2 regions of the Rubrivivax gelatinosus IL144 genome follow, and region 2 is predicted to be linked to the other one. Evidence: predicted binding sites of a transcription regulator. Region 2 holds the regulator's gene; the other holds the start of a gene.
The links. Region 2 encodes FNR, which switches genes on or off when oxygen is low (the NO sensors DNR and NnrR bind a similar motif). Its sites were predicted from a motif close to TTGATNNNNATCAA; they were not measured.
Positions count from the first base shown of each region.

Region 1: a site for FNR is predicted at 6,024-6,037, ahead of ubiM (5-demethoxyubiquinol-8 5-hydroxylase UbiM). Genes of this name have one in related genera too.

Region 1 is NC_017075.1:2,568,589-2,576,196, reverse strand. Features, by position in the region: gene RGE_RS11895 (SDR family oxidoreductase) at 1-435, opposite strand, end outside; gene RGE_RS11890 (Dabb family protein) at 435-725, opposite strand; gene RGE_RS11885 (acyl-CoA dehydrogenase) at 740-2,521, opposite strand; gene RGE_RS11880 (acetyl-CoA C-acyltransferase) at 2,518-3,693, opposite strand; gene RGE_RS11875 (3-hydroxyacyl-CoA dehydrogenase NAD-binding domain-containing protein) at 3,717-5,825, opposite strand; gene ubiM (5-demethoxyubiquinol-8 5-hydroxylase UbiM) at 6,044-7,246, shown strand; gene RGE_RS11865 (ABC transporter ATP-binding protein) at 7,248-7,608, opposite strand, start outside.
Region 2 is NC_017075.1:3,395,053-3,402,660, forward strand. Features, by position in the region: gene icd (NADP-dependent isocitrate dehydrogenase) at 1-1,069, opposite strand, end outside; gene RGE_RS15495 (sulfite exporter TauE/SafE family protein) at 1,219-1,908, opposite strand; gene hemN (oxygen-independent coproporphyrinogen III oxidase) at 1,966-3,354, opposite strand; gene fnr (fumarate/nitrate reduction transcriptional regulator Fnr) at 3,542-4,285, shown strand; gene RGE_RS15510 (hypothetical protein) at 4,340-4,600, opposite strand; gene RGE_RS15515 (hypothetical protein) at 4,625-4,864, opposite strand; gene ccoG (cytochrome c oxidase accessory protein CcoG) at 4,888-6,378, opposite strand; gene ccoP (cytochrome-c oxidase, cbb3-type subunit III) at 6,395-7,309, opposite strand; gene RGE_RS15530 (cbb3-type cytochrome oxidase subunit 3) at 7,306-7,473, opposite strand; gene ccoO (cytochrome-c oxidase, cbb3-type subunit II) at 7,488-7,608, opposite strand, start outside.

The DNA of each region.
Region 1 (7,608 bases), 830 kb from region 2:
GATGCGCCCCGAACGGCGCGGGATCATGCTGGCGCGCGCCACCGCCTGCGAGAACAGGAACAGGCTGCGCACGTTGAGGTCCATGACCTTGTCCCAGGCGTCCAGCGGGTGGTCCTCGGCCGGCGCGCCCCAGGTGGCGCCGGCGTTGTTGACGAGGATGTCGATCGGCCCCAGGCGCTGCAGCGTCTCGTCGACGATGCGCTGCACGTCCTCGGGCCGGCTGGCGTCGCCGGCGACCCAGCGGGCGTCGACGCCACGTTCGGCGAGGTGGGCGACGGCCTGCTCAAGGTCGGCCGCCTTGCGCGAGGTCAGCATGACTTTGGCGCCGGCTTCGCCCAGCGCCTCGGCGATCTGCAGCCCCAGGCCGCGCGAGCCGCCGGTGACGAGCGCGACACGCCCGTCCAGGCGGAAGAGGTCCATCACCGGCGTGCTCATCAGCCCTCCGTCGTGTAGTCCAGCACGTGGCGCGTCTGGCGCAGCGTGCCCAGCAGCTTGGACACCGCCTGGTGATGCGGGTGGTTCTGGTAGGCGTCCAGCGCGGCGGCGTCGGCGAAGGTCGAGTCGAGCAGCACGTCGACATTGGCCTCGCAGCCGGGTTCGGCGATCGCGGCGCGGAAGTGCAGCATGCCCGGCACCAGCGCCGCGCAGGAGTCGAGTTCGGCCTTGAAGCGCGGCGCGTCGGCCTTGTCCTTCAGGGTCCACATCACCAGGTGTCGTACAGCCATCGTTCGGTCCTCGGTCAAAAACAGGAATCGTCCAGTTCGCGCACCAGCGCCTCGCGCCGCGCCACCGGCGCCAGCCAGGCGTCGATCTTGGGCAGCTCGTAGGCGTAGAAGTAGCGCGTGGCCGCCAGTGTGCCCGGCCGCGAAGCACCCGTCGCCAGCGCCAGATCCAGCCACAGCCAGGCGACGACGACGTGGCCGAAGGCCTGCAGATAAGGCGTCGCGTTGGCCGTCGCCGCCTCGGCGTCGCCGGTGGCCCAGGCCGAACGCGTGGCCGCTCCCAGGCGCTGCAAGGCCCCGGCCAGCGCGACGCCGGCTTCGGCCAGGCCGGCGACCTGACCGGCACGCTGCGCCGTGGTGTCGATCCGGGTCGCCAGCAGCTTCAGCGCCGCGCCGCCGTCGGCCAGCACCTTGCGGCCCAGCAGGTCCAGCGCCTGGATGCCGTGCGTGCCTTCGTGGATCATGTTCAGGCGGTTGTCGCGCCAGTACTGCTCGACCGGGAAGTCGCGTGTGTAGCCGCAGCCGCCCAGCACCTGGATGGCCAGCGAGTTGGCCTCCAGGCACCACTCGCTGGGCCAGCTCTTGGCGATCGGCGTCAGCAGCTCCAGCAGCCGGCGCGCGTCGGCCGCGGCTTCGGGCGTGCCGGTGCGCGCTTCGTCGACGAGGCGGGCGCAGTACAGCGACAGCGCCAGCCCGCCTTCGACATAAGTCTTCTGCGCCAGCAGCATGCGCCGCACGTCGGCGTGGCGCAGGATGGGCACCTGCGGCTGCGCCGCGTCCTTGGCGCCCAGCGGCCGGCCCTGGGGGCGTTGGCGTGCGTAATCCAGGCTGGCCTCGTAACCCGCCCAGCCGAGCATCACGGCGCCCAGGCCGACGCCGATTCGCGCCTCGTTCATCATGTGGAACATGCAGCGCAGGCCGTCGCCGGGGCGGCCGACGAGCCAGGCGACGGCGCCGTCGCGCTCGCCGAAGTTCAGCAGCGTGTTCGTCGTGCCGCGGTAGCCCAGCTTGTGGTTCAGCCCGGCGAGCGCGACGTCGTTGCGCCGGCCCGGCCGGCCGTCGGGCCCGGGCAGGAACTTCGGGCAGATGAACAGCGACAGGCCTTTGACGCCCGGCGGCAGGCGGCCGGTTTCGTCGGGGATCTTGGCCAGCACCAGGTGCACGATGTTGGCCGCCAGCTCGTGCTCGCCGCCGGAGATCCACATCTTGTGGCCGCGCAGCCGGTAGCGTGGGCCCAGCGCATCGGCTTCGTGGCCGGGGCCGTCGGGCTCGGCGCGGGTCGCGACGTCCGACAGCGACGAGCCGGCCTGCGGCTCGCTGAGGCACATCGTGCCGAACCACTCGCCGGCGAACAGCCGGCGCGCGAAGGTCTCGCGCTGCGCCGGCGTGCCGTGCGCGGCGATCAGGTTGGCGTTGCCGGTGGTCAGCATCGCGTAGCCGGCGATCGCCACGCTGGCCTGGCTGAAGAAGGCGTTGGCCGCCATCTCGGCGACACAAGGCAGTTGCAGGCCGCCGAACTCGGCGTCCTGCGAGGCCGCCAGCAGCCCGGATTCGACGTAGGCCGCGACCGCGGCGCGGGTGCTCTCGGGCAGGTGCACCCGTTCGCCGTCGAAACGCGGCTCCTCGACGTCGGCGCGGCGGTTGGCCGGCGCGAACCGTTCGGCGGCGATGCGCTCGGCCAGGTCGAGCACCGCGCCGACGGTCTCGCGCGAGTGCTCGGCGTGGCGTTCGCGGGTGAACAGCGTGTCGACGTCCAGCCAGTCGTGCAGCAGGACGTCCAGGTGCTCGCGCAGGCTCACAAGACCTCGAACACGCCGGCCGCGCCCATGCCGCCGCCGATGCACATCGTCACGCAGACACGTTTGGCGCCGCGGCGCCGGCCTTCGATCAGCGCGTGGCCGGTCAGGCGCTGGCCGCTGACGCCGTAGGGGTGGCCGATCGCGATCGCGCCGCCGTTGACGTTGAGCCGCTCCATCGGGATGCCGAGCCGATCGGCGCAGTACAGCACCTGCACCGCGAAGGCTTCGTTGAGTTCCCAGAGGTCGATGTCGTCGACCGTCAGCCCCAGGCGCTGCAGCACCTTGGGCACCGCGAACACCGGGCCGATGCCCATCTCGTCGGGCTCGCAGCCGGCGACCGCGAAGCCGAGGAAACGGCCCAGCGGCTTCAGCCCCTTCTGCTCGGCGTACCGCTCGTGCACGACGACGCAGGCGCCGGCCCCGTCGCTGAACTGGCTGGCGTTGCCGGCGGTGATCACGCCGCCGGGCATCGCCGGGCGGATGCCCTGGATGCCTTCGTAGGTCGTGCCCGGGCGCAGGCCTTCGTCGACGCTGACCGTCACTTCGCGGCTGCGCAGCCCCAGCACCTTGTCGGCGACGCCGGCCACCGTCGTCACCGGCACGATCTCCTCGGCGAACAGGCCCTGCTCCTGCGCCGCGCAGGCGCGCTGCTGGCTCTGCGCGCCGTAGCGGTCCTGGCGCTCCTTGGAGATGCCGTAGCGCCGGGCGACGTTCTCGGCCGTCTGCAGCATCGTCCAGTAGATCTCGGGCTTGCTCTTCTTCAGCGCCGGGTCGAAGAGCATGTGCTGGTTCATCTCCTGCTGCACGCAGGAAATGCTCTCGACGCCGCCGGCGACATAGACCTCGCCTTCGCCGGCGACGATGCGCTGCGCCGCGCTGGCGATGGTCTGCAGGCCGCTGGAACAGAAGCGGTTGATCGTCATGCCGGCCGTCGTGACCGGCAGCCCGGCGCGCAGCGCGATCTGGCGCGCGATGTTGGCGCCGGTCGCGCCCTCGGGGTTGGCGCAGCCCATCAGCACGTCCTCGACGGCGGCGGGTTCGATGCCGGCGCGCTGCACGGCCGCGGCGACCGCCGCAGCCCCCAGCGTCGCGCCGTGGGTCATGTTGAATGCACCCTTCCAGCTCTTGGCCAGCGGCGTGCGTGCGGTGGAGACGATGACGGCTTGGCTCATGGTCGGTCCTCGGGTTCGGGGCTTCAGGCGGTGAAGCGGCGGCCTTCGGCGGCCAGGCGCTCGAGCAGCGGCGCGGGCTCCCAGAACCCGGCGTCGTCCAGCGGGTTGCGCGCGAAGGCCTTCATCGTCTGCACGACGTTGAAGAGGCCCTGGCTGTCGGCGTAACACATCGGCCCGCCGCGCCACAGCGGGAAGCCGTAGCCGGTGAGGTAGACCATGTCGATGTCGCTGGCCTTGCTGGCGATGCCGTCCTCGAGGATCTTGGCGCCTTCGTTGACCAGCGCGTAGACCAGGCGGTGCACGATCTCGTCGTCGGAGATCGTGCGCGCCGTGATGCCGAGCCCGGCGCGGTGCTGGGCGACCATCTCCTCGACCACCGGCGACGGGATCGCGTCGCGTTTGCCGGGCGCGTAGTCGTACCAGCCGGCGCCGGTCTTCTGGCCGTAGCGGCCCATCTCGCAGAGCAGGTCGGCGGTCTGGCTGTAGCGCATCTGCGGCTGCTCGACGTAGCGGCGCTTGCGGATCGCCCAGCCGATGTCGTTGCCGGCCAGGTCGCCCATGCGGAACGGGCCCATCGCGAAGCCGAAGGCCTCGACGGCCTTGTCCACCTGCTGCGGCGTGCAGCCCTCTTCCAGCAGGAAACCGGCCTGGCGGCTGTACTGCTCGATCATGCGGTTGCCGATGAAGCCGTCGCAGACGCCCGAGACCACCGCCGTCTTGCGGATCGTCTTGGCGAGCTGCATCACGGTGGCCAGCACGTCCTTGGCCGTCTTCTCGCCGCGCACCACCTCCAGCAGCTTCATCACGTTGGCCGGGCTGAAGAAGTGCATTCCCACCACGTCGGCCGGGCGCTTGGTGAAGCCGGCGATGCGGTTCAGGTCCAGCGTCGAGGTGTTGCTGGCGAGGATGGCGCCCGGCTTGACGACCTCGTCCAAGGCGCCGAAGACCTGCTGCTTGACGCCCAGATCCTCGTAGACGGCCTCGATGACGAGGTCGCAGTCGGCGAGGTCGGCGTAGGACAGCGTCGTCGTCAGCAGCGCCATCCGCTGCTGGTACTTGTCCTCCTTCAGCTTGCCCTTCCTGACCTGGGCTTCGTAGTTGCGGCGGATCGTCGCGACACCACGCTCCAGCGCCTCGGCCGTCGTCTCCAGGATCGTCACCGGCAGGCCGGCGTTGAGGAAGTTCATGCTGATGCCGCCGCCCATCGTGCCGGCGCCGACGACGCCGACCTTGGCGATGCGGCGCAGCTGCGTGTCCTCCGGGACGTCTGGGATCTTGCTGGCGGCGCGTTCGGCGAAGAAGGCGTGGCGCAGCGCCTGGCTCTCGGGCGTGAACATCAGCGCCATGAACAGTTCGCGCTCGTAGGCCAGGCCGGCGTCGATGTCGCGTTTGACCGCGGCTTCGACGGCGTCGACACACTTGGCCGGCGCCGGGAAGTGCCTGGCCATCGCCTTCACCGTGTTGCGCGCGAACTGGAAGAAGGCGTCGGGGTTGGCGTGGCGAGCCTTCAGGTCGCGCACGCGTGGCAGCGGCGCGCCGCCGGCGTGTTCGTGGCCCTTGGCGGCAGCGAAGGCCACGGCGCCGGCCAGCAGCTCGCCTTCGACGATCTGGTCGAACAGCTTCTGCCCCGGCACCGAAGCCAGCAGCTCGCTGGCCACCGGTTCGCCGGAAACGATCATGTTCAGCGCGGTCTCGACGTCGAGCACACGCGGCAGGCGCTGCGTGCCGCCGGCGCCGGGCAGCAGGCCCAGCTTGACCTCGGGCAGCGCGACCTTGGTGGCCGGCGCGGCGACACGGTAATGGCAGGCCAGCGACAGCTCCAGCCCGCCGCCCATGCAGGTGCCGTGCATCGCGGCGACCACCGGCTTGCCCGCCAGCTCCACCTGGCGGATCAGCGAATGCAGGTTGGGCTCGGCGATCGCCCGGTCGGTGCCGAACTCCTTGATGTCGGCGCCGCCCGAGAACACCTTGCCGGCGCCGGTGACGACGATCGCGACGACGGCGGGGTGGGCCAGCGCGCGTTCCAGGCCGGCGCTCAGTTCGCGCCGCGTCGCCAGCCCCAGGCCGTTGACCGGCGGGTTGTCCAGCGTGAGCACGGCGACCTCGCCGTGGAGGTCGTAACGGACGGCCATGATGTCTCCTTCTGGGGGCCGTTTTCCGAGGCGGGAAGGCCTCGGTTCGGCTCGGTTTCGAACGGTCGTTTCATTCTAGGAGTCGGGTTTCGGGGCGCGCTGTCCCTGCGGCGACAAAGGCCGGCGCCACCTCGTGCATGACTTCAGTCAAGCCCATGACGTCGACGCGCCGATATCGTGCGCCGGCCACTCGGGGCCTTGATGCCCCTCAAACGACCGTGAACGACCTCCACACCACCGACGTCGCCATCGTCGGCGCCGGCCCCGCGGGCCTGGCGCTGGCGGCGGCGCTCGCGCAGGCCGGCCTGCGTTGCACCGTGCTCGAACAGAACAGCGCCGAGTCGCTGGTCGCGCCGCCGGAAGACGGCCGCGACATCGCGCTGACGCACCGTGCGCGCGCCATCCTCGAGCGCCTGGGCCACTGGGACCGGCTGCCGGCCGACGAGATCGCGCCGCTCAAGCGTGCGCTGGTGCGCAACGGCGCCTCGCCGCTGGTGCTGCCTTTCGATGGCCAGGCCGACGGCCACGAGGCGTTGGGTTTCCTGGTGCCCAACCACCGCCTGCGCGAAGCCGCCTACGCCGCGGCCGCCGCCACGCCGGGCGTCGAGATCGTCGGCGACGCGCGGGTCACCGCGCTGCAGCGCGACGAACAGGCCGCGACCGTACGCCTGGCCGACGGCCGCGCCTGGCGTGCGCCGCTGGTCGTCGCCGCCGACAGCCGCTTCTCGACGACGCGGCGCCTGGGCGGCATCGGCGCGCACATGCTGGACTTCGGCCGCACCTGCATCGTCGTGCGCATGCGCCACGAGGAAGACCACGAGAACACCGCGCACGAGTGCTTCCGCTACGGCAACACGCTGGCCATCCTGCCGATGGCCGGGCGCCAGAGTTCGGCCGTCGTGACGCTGAAGAGCGACCAGGCGCCGGAGTGGATGGCGCTGTCGGACGAAGCCTTCGCGCTGCGTGTCGAGGAGCATTTCGACCGCCGCCTGGGCCGCATGGACGTGGCCGCGCCGCGTCACGCCTACCCGCTGGTCGCGGCCTATGCGACACGTTTCGTCGGCCCGCGTTTCGCGCTCGTCGGCGACGCCGCGGTCGGCATGCACCCGGTCACCGCGCACGGCTACAACTTCGGCCTCTACGGCGTCGAGGTGCTGGCTCGTGAACTGGCGCGCGCCGCGCGGGACCGCCGCGACCTCGGCGACGCCGCGGTGCTGGCCGGCTACGAACGCGAGCACCGGATGCGCACGCTGCCGATCTACCTCGGCACCAACGCCATCGTGCGCCTGTTCACCGACGACACGCCGCCGGCCAAGCTGGTGCGTGGTGCGGTGCTGAAGGCGGCCAGCGTCGCGGCGCCGCTGCGCACGCTGATCGCGCGCCAGCTGACCGGGGGCGTGCGGCGCTCGGCGCCGGCCTGAGTCAGACCTCCAGCCACTCCCGCCGCACGCCGGCGTCGGCCGCCAGCGCCGCCGGCGTGCCGGCGAAGACGATGCGGCCGTGGCCCATCACCAGGCAGCGGTCGGCGAGCTGCAGCGCGATCGCCAGTTTCTGCTCGACCAACAGCACGCCGACACCGCGCCGGCGGGCTTCGGCCAGCAGCTCGGCCACCTGGGCGACGACCTGCGGCGCCAGGCCTTCGGTGGGCTCGTCGACGATCAGCAACCCAGGGTCGCCGACCAGCGTGCGCGCCAGCGTCAGCATCTGCTGCTCGCCGCCGGACAGCACGCCGGCCGGCGCCTGCGCGCGCTCGGCCAGTCGCGGGAAGCGGGCGAGCAGTTCG
Region 2 (7,608 bases):
CGGAGCCCGGGTTGACGTAGTCCTTGCCGGCGTACTTGGGCGCGGTGCCGTGGGTGGCCTCGAACATCGCGACCGAGTCCGACAGGTTGGCGCCCGGGGCGATGCCGATGCCGCCGACCTGCGCGGCCAGGGCGTCGGAGACATAGTCGCCGTTCAGGTTGAGCGTCGCGATCACCGAGTACTCGGCCGGGCGCAGCAGGATCTGCTGCAGGAAGGCGTCGGCGATCGAGTCCTTGATGACGATGTCCTTGCCCGTCTTCGGGTTCTTGAACGAGCACCACGGGCCGCCGTCGATCGGCTGGGCGCCGAACTCGCGCTGCGCCAGCGCGTAGGCCCAGTCACGGAAGCCGCCTTCCGTGAACTTCATGATGTTGCCCTTGTGCACGATGGTCACGCTGGGCTTGTCGTTGTCGACCGCGTACTGGATCGCCTTGCGCACCAGACGCTCGGTGCCTTCCTGCGACACGGGCTTGATGCCGATGCCCGAGGTCTCCGGGAAGCGGATCTTCTTGACGCCCATTTCCTCGATGAGGAACTTGATGACCTTCTGCGCCTTCTCGCTCTTGGCTTCCCACTCGATGCCGGCGTAGATGTCCTCGGAGTTCTCGCGGAAGATGACCATGTTGGTCTTCTCCGGCTCCTTCAGCGGCGTCGGCACGCCCTTGAAGTACTGGATCGGGCGCAGGCAGACGTAGAGGTCGAGTTCCTGGCGCAGCGCGACGTTCAGGCTGCGGATGCCGCCGCCGACCGGCGTCGTCAGCGGGCCCTTGATCGAGACGACGTAATCGCGCACCGCGTGCAGCGTCTCTTCGGGCAGCCAGACGTCGGGGCCGTAGACCTTGGTCGACTTCTCGCCGGCGTAGACCTCCATCCAGTGGATCTTGCGCTTGCCGCCGTAGCTCTTGGCGACCGCCGCATCGACCACCTTCAACATCACCGGCGTGATGTCGAAACCGGTGCCGTCGCCCTCGATGTACGGAATGATGGGCTGGTCGGGGACGTTCAGCGAGAAGTCGGCGTTGACCGTGATCTTCTGCCCGCCCTCGGGCACCTTGATGTGCTGGTACATGAAAAAGGTCTCCACAAACCGCGAATGCGGTGGGTCGTCGGGGATGAATTCGCGGGAATTGATTCTAGGTCAACGACTGTCGCCCGACTGACGTGCAAGGGCCTTCGAAGGACAAACGCTGGACACGGCGCCGCGATGCGCGGCGGCATTCAGGTGGCGCAGTAGGCCTGCCACTGCATCCACAGGCCGTGGCCCAGAGCCCAGCCGGAGGCGACGACCAGCAGCGCGCCCGCGGCGCGTGTGGCCCAGACTGCGGCCGACGCCGACTGCGACACGCCGAGCTTGAACCACAGCATCGGGCCGAGCACCAGGCCCGCGCCGCTGGCGATCGCGAAGGCGCCCATCACCGCGGCGCCGGCGGCGGCCGTGTTGGCCAGCGCGGCGACGACCAGCGCCGACTGCAGCAAGCCGCAAGGCCAGGCGACCCACAAGGACCCGGCGGTGGCCGCGCGGGCCGGCCCGGCGATGCGCCGCCAGCCGGCGGCGTCGGCCTGCGGTGCACGTCGCTGCGCGCTGCGGCCGATGTTCTCCAGCCAGGCCGGTTGCCGGCCCTTCCACAGCAGCCACAGGCCGAGCCCGAGGGCCGCAGCGTGCGCCAGCGTCCACAGCGGCCGCAGCGCGGGGCTGAGTTCGCCGACGGCCGACAGCAGGTTGACGCCGGAGGCGACCAGCGCGCCGCCGGCCGCGTAGCCGGCCACGCGGGCGAGATGGAAGCTCCAGAGGGCGGCGCGCTGGCCGGGTGGCAGCAGCGCCGTGCAGGCGGCGCCGCACATCGCGATGCAGTGCGGCGCGCCGGCCAGCCCGAGCATCAGCGCGCTGACGACGAGCGCGAAGTCCACGCGGGGGCCCGAAGAGTCATGCCCGGATTATCCCGTCGCGGGATAACCCGTGCCGGCTCAGATGATGCGCGAGAAGCGCTCGCGGTTGCCGCTGGCGCGCAGGTGCTTGTCGAAGACCGCCGCGACGCCGCGCACGTAGTACCAGCCCAGCGCGGTGATCTGGATCGAGTCGTCGTTGATCTCCAGCAGCCCACCTTCGGCGAACGGCGTCAGATCCTCGAGTTCCGCCGCGAAGTACTCGGGGAACTTGATCAGGTGCGCAAGTTCGATCGACTCGTACTCGACGCGCCCCTGGCACATGATGGCCATGATCACCGCCCGGCGCAGCAGGTCGTCGCGCGTCAGCGTCAGGCCGCGCACGATCGGGAATTCGCCCTTGGCGATGGACTCGTAGTACTCGGGCAGCGTCTTCGCGTTCTGGCTGTAGGTCGCGCCCATGCGGCCGATCGAGGACACGCCCAGCGCGATCAGATCGCAGTCGGGCTGCGTGCTGTAGCCCTGGAAGTTGCGGTGCAGGCGGCCCTGGCGGCGTGCGGCCGACAGCGCGTCGCCCGGCAACGCGAAGTGGTCCATGCCGATGTAGGTGTAGCCCGCGGCGATGAAGCCGGCGATGGCGCCGCCCAGCATCTTGATGCGCTGCTCGCCCAGCGGCAGTTCCTCGGCGAGGATGCGGCGCTGCGGCTTGAAGCGCGTCGGCAGGTGCGCGTAGGCGTACAGCGCGATGCGGTCCGGGCGCAGCTCGGCGATCTGCTGGATCGTGCGCGCGAACGAGTCCGGCGTCTGCTTGGGCAGGCCGTAGATCAGGTCGGCGTTGATCGACTCGAAGCCGTTGGCCCGCGCAGCGACGACGAGGTCGCGCACGCTGTCGTACGACTGCACGCGGTGCACCGCTTCCTGGACGTCGGGGTCGAAGTCCTGGATGCCGAAGCTGATGCGGTTGAAGCCCAGGCCGGCGAGGCTCTTCAGGCGTTCGGGCGTCGCGGTGCGCGGGTCGACCTCGATCGAGATCTCGGCGCCGGCGACGATCTTGAACGACTCGCGCAGCCGGGTCATCAGCCGGCCGATCTCCTCGTCGGTCAGGAAGGTCGGCGAGCCGCCACCGAAGTGCAATTGCGACACCGACTGGCCCTTGCCCAGTTCGGCGACGTGCAATGCGATTTCGGCTTCGAGCGCGTCAAGGTACTCGGCACTGCGCTCGTGGTGCTTCGTGATGATCTTGTTGCAGGCGCAGTAGTAGCAGACCGATTCGCAGAACGGAATGTGGATATAAAGCGACAGCGGTGGCGTGCCGCCCACCGTGCTGCCCTCCGCTCGTTGTCGCAAGGCCTGCCGGTACTCAGCAGGGCCGAAGGCTTCGACGAAGCGGTCCGCGGTGGGGTACGAGGTATAGCGGGGACCGGGCACGTCGAGGCGCCTCAGCAGTGCTTCAGGAACAATCGTGTCCATAATTCATCCGGCCGTCATGCGGTACGGGCTGGACTGTGCCAAACACTCACCCAATCGGCTTGATCTGTCTCAAGCGCCCACCCGAGACGCAAGCAAAGAATTGACCATGCCCTTGAGCGACGTCATGAGCGATACTCGGGTCTGCCCCGCCACGCCGGACCGAACTGACTCCAATCGTCGAACCCCTATGAACAACACGTCTTCCGGCATCCGGCTTGAACCGTTCAAGGTCGCCTGCTCGAGCTGTAACCTGCGTGAACTCTGTCTGCCGGTCGGCATGTCCAACGACCAGCTCGAGCGGCTCGACACGATGGTGGCGACGCGCCGTTCGGTTCCGCGTGGCGAGACCTTGTTCCGTGCCGGCGATCCCTTCCTGTCGCTCTACGCGGTTCGCACCGGCTTCTTCAAGACCTGCGTGTCCTCCGAAGACGGCCGCGATCAGGTCACCGGCTTCCAGATGGCGGGCGAACTTCTGGGCCTCGACGGCATCGGTACCGACCGTCACACCTGCGACTCGGTGGCGCTCGAAGACTCGCAAGTCTGCGTCATCCCGTTCCAGCAGCTCGAAGACCTGTCGCGCGAGTTCAGCGACCTGCAACGCCAGCTGCACAAGATCATGAGCCGCGAGATCGTGCGCGATCACGGCGTGATGCTGCTGCTTGGCAGCATGCGCGCCGAAGAGCGCCTGGCGGCCTTCCTGCTGAACCTGACCCAGCGTCTGCAGACGCGCGGCTTCTCGCCGCACTCGCTGATCCTGCGCATGACGCGCGAGGAGATCGGCAGCTACCTCGGCCTGAAGCTCGAAACGGTCAGCCGCACGTTCTCGAAGTTCCAGGACGACGGCATCCTGGAGGTCAAGCAGCGCCAGATCCGCGTGCTCGACCCGCAGGCGCTGCAAAAGCTCGTCAACGGCTCCTCCGCCGCCTGCTGACCCGAACCCCGGTGCAAACAAAAACGCCGCGCATTGCGCGGCGTTTTGTTTTCTTCAGCTGCGAAATGTTCGGCTGTTGATTTCGTGCTCGCTGCGCGACAGCAGCAGCGTCATGCCTGCGGCGGCCGCCGAAGCGGCCCAGAAGACGAAGAAGGCCAGCGTGTAGACGGCTGCGGGATCGAGTTCGATCGCCCCGCCGCCGAACCAGCGCAGCGCCGCCGGATCCAGCACCGAGAACAGCGCAAGCTCCAGCACCACCGCGGCCAGGAACGCGGGCCAGAGCACCGCACTCCAGTCGCGCGCACGCCGCCTCATCGAATGCCTCGCGGGAGTAGCCGCTCAGGGCGCCGCGGTGGCGGCGTGGTTGCGCGCAGCCATCGCCGGCGTGTCGGCCTGGACTTCGCCGGACTGCGGCACCGACGACGGCACCTCGGTGATGACGAGGTCGGCTCCGCGGATCGCGATGACGGCGGTCGCGACGGCCGCGATGACGACGATCAGCGGGCCCGACACCACCAGCCAGACCATGCCGATGCGCCACCAGGGCGTTGCGTCGCGGGAAACGGGAAGAGTGCTCATCAGGGGCTCCGGTCGAAGCAGCGTCATCGGGGGACGACGAACGTTGATTTCTCGCTGGCGACCACCGGCGTCGCGTCGTTCGCGTCGGGCAGTCGTTCGATGTGGAACTGTATCGCGTGGGCTCCAGGCCCTGCCTGGCTGGCGGTATCCGGCGGCACCCGCAGGGCGATCGTCACCCAGCGCGCATCGGCCGGCTCGACCTCGAAGTCCTTCGGGGCGTCGACCACCATCGGCGTCAGGCCGTCGGCGCTGATGCGGTAGCGCTGCGTCGACTCGGTCGCGTTCATGACCTGCAGGCGGTACAGGTTCTCGATGTAGCCTTCGTCGACGATGCGCGCCAGCGAGGCGCGGTCGCGCACGACGTCGACACGGAACGGGCTGCGCATCGCGAGGCTGGCCGCGAAGGCGCCGACGATGATGATCAAGATCGCCGTGTAGACCAGCACCCGGGGGCGCAGCACACGCTGCAGCATCTGGCCGCGCGTCTGGTGCTGAGCCATGCCGTTCTCCGTCGCGTAGCGGATCAGCCCGCGCGGGTACTTCATCTTGTCCATGACGCCGTTGCAGACGTCGATGCAGGCGGTGCAGCCGATGCACTCGTACTGCAGGCCGTTGCGGATATCGATGCCGGTCGGGCAGACCTGCACGCACAGACCGCAGTCGATGCAGTCGCCCAGGCCCTGGCTGCGGGCGTCGATCTTGCGCGAACGCGTGCCGCGCGGGTCTCCCCGCTCGGCGTCGTAGCTGATGATCAGCGTGTCCTTGTCGAACATCGCGCTCTGGAAGCGCGCGTACGGGCACATGTACTTGCAGACCTGCTCGCGCATGTAGCCGGCGTTGCCCCAGGTCGCGAAGCCGTAGAACAGCACCCAGAAGGTTTCCCAGGGCCCCAGCGACATCGCCATCGCCGAAGGCAGCAGCTCGCGGATCGGTGTGAAGTAGCCGACGAAGGAGAGGCCCGTCCAGAGCGCGATCGCGATCCAGACGAACTGCGTCGCGCCCTTGCGCCAGACGCGTTCGAAGGTCCAGGGTCCGGCGTCCAGACGCATGCGGGCGTTGCGGTCGCCTTCGAAGCGGCGCTCGACCCACATGAAGATCTCGGTGTAGACCGTCTGCGGGCAGGCGTAGCCGCACCACAGCCTGCCGGCCACCGCGGTGAACAGGAACAGCGCGTAAGCCGAGATCATCAGCAGCGCCGACAGATAGATCAGGTCCTGCGGATACAGGACCAGGCCGAAGATGTAGAAGCGCCGCGTGCCGAGGTCGAAGAGCACGGCCTGGCGGGAGTTCCAGTCCAGCCACGGCAGCCCGTAGAACACCAGCTGCGTCGCCCAGACCAGCGCCCAGCGCCAGCCGTTGAACCAGCCCGATACCGAGCGGGCGTAGATCTTCTTCTGCTTCGCATAAAGCGAAACGACCGCCTCGGGCGCGGCGCCGGCTTTCGCCGGTTCCGCGCCCGAGGCGGCCCGTGCCGCGGCGGGCCGGTCTTCGAGGTCGACCCGCACTTGGCTCATGTCGTGAAACTCCCGATCAGCGCGACGCGACCGTCGTCCGGTGCGACAGGCTCCAGACGTAGGCGCCCAGAACGTGGATCTGCTCCGGGCTCAGGCGGGCCGCCTGCGACGGCATGACGTTGACCTTTCCGTTGTTGATCATGTTGATGATCGCCTGCTCGCCGTAGCCGTGCAGCCAGATCTTGTCGGTCAGGTTGGCCGAACCGACCGCCTGCATGCCCTTGCCGTCCGGGCCGTGGCACGCGGCGCAGACCACGAACTTGGGCTTGCCGAGCTGCGCCGCGACTTCGTTGTGCGGGCTGCCAGACAGGCTCAGCACGTACTGGGCGACGTTCTTCACGTCTTCCGGCGTGCCGACCGCTGCGGCCATCGGCGGCATGTTGCCGACGCGGCCGAGGGTGATCGTCTCCTTGATCTTGTCGAGCGTGCCGCCGTGCAGCCAGTCGTCGTCGGTCAGGTTCGGGAAGCCCTTGCTGCCGCGCGCGTCGGCACCATGGCACTGGGCGCAGTTGTTGGCGAACAGGCGCTCACCGATAGCCATCGCCTGCGGGTCCTTGGCCAGGTCCTCGGCGGACTGGGCGACGAACTTGGCGTACAGCGGCGCCATCTGGGCCCGCGCCTTGTCCATCTCGTTCGAGTGCTGGCCGGTGCTGGTCCAGTTCAGCGCGCCCTTGTTGCTGCCCAGACCCGGGTACAGGACCAGGTAGATCACCGCGAACGCGATGGTCACGAGGAACAGGCCGGCCCACCAGCGCGGCAGCGGGTTGTTCAGTTCCTGCAGGTCCTCGTCCCAGACGTGACCCGTCGTGTTGTCGTCGGCCATGACCTTGCGGCGGCTGGCCACGATCAGCACGACCAGACAGAAGATCAGGCTGACGACGGTGATGCCGGCCACATACAGTGACCAGCCCGAGTTGAAGAAATCGCTCATTTCCGTTCTCCTGAGGCTTCGGCGCCGTCCTTCTCGATGAAGGGAAGCATCGCCGCCTCGTCGAAATGTCCGCGGCGGCGCCGCGACCAGGTCCAGACCACGATCCCGATGAAGAGCGCGAAGCTCACCACCGTGACGACGGTACGGAGGGTGTTGATGTCCATGGTCGGTTGCGGCGTCACTTGACGGCCGTGCCCAGCACCTGCAGGTAGGCGATGACGGCATCGATCTCCGTCTTGCCCTTCACTTCGTCGGCGGCCTTGGCGATCTCGTCGTCGCTGTAGGGAACACCGACCGTG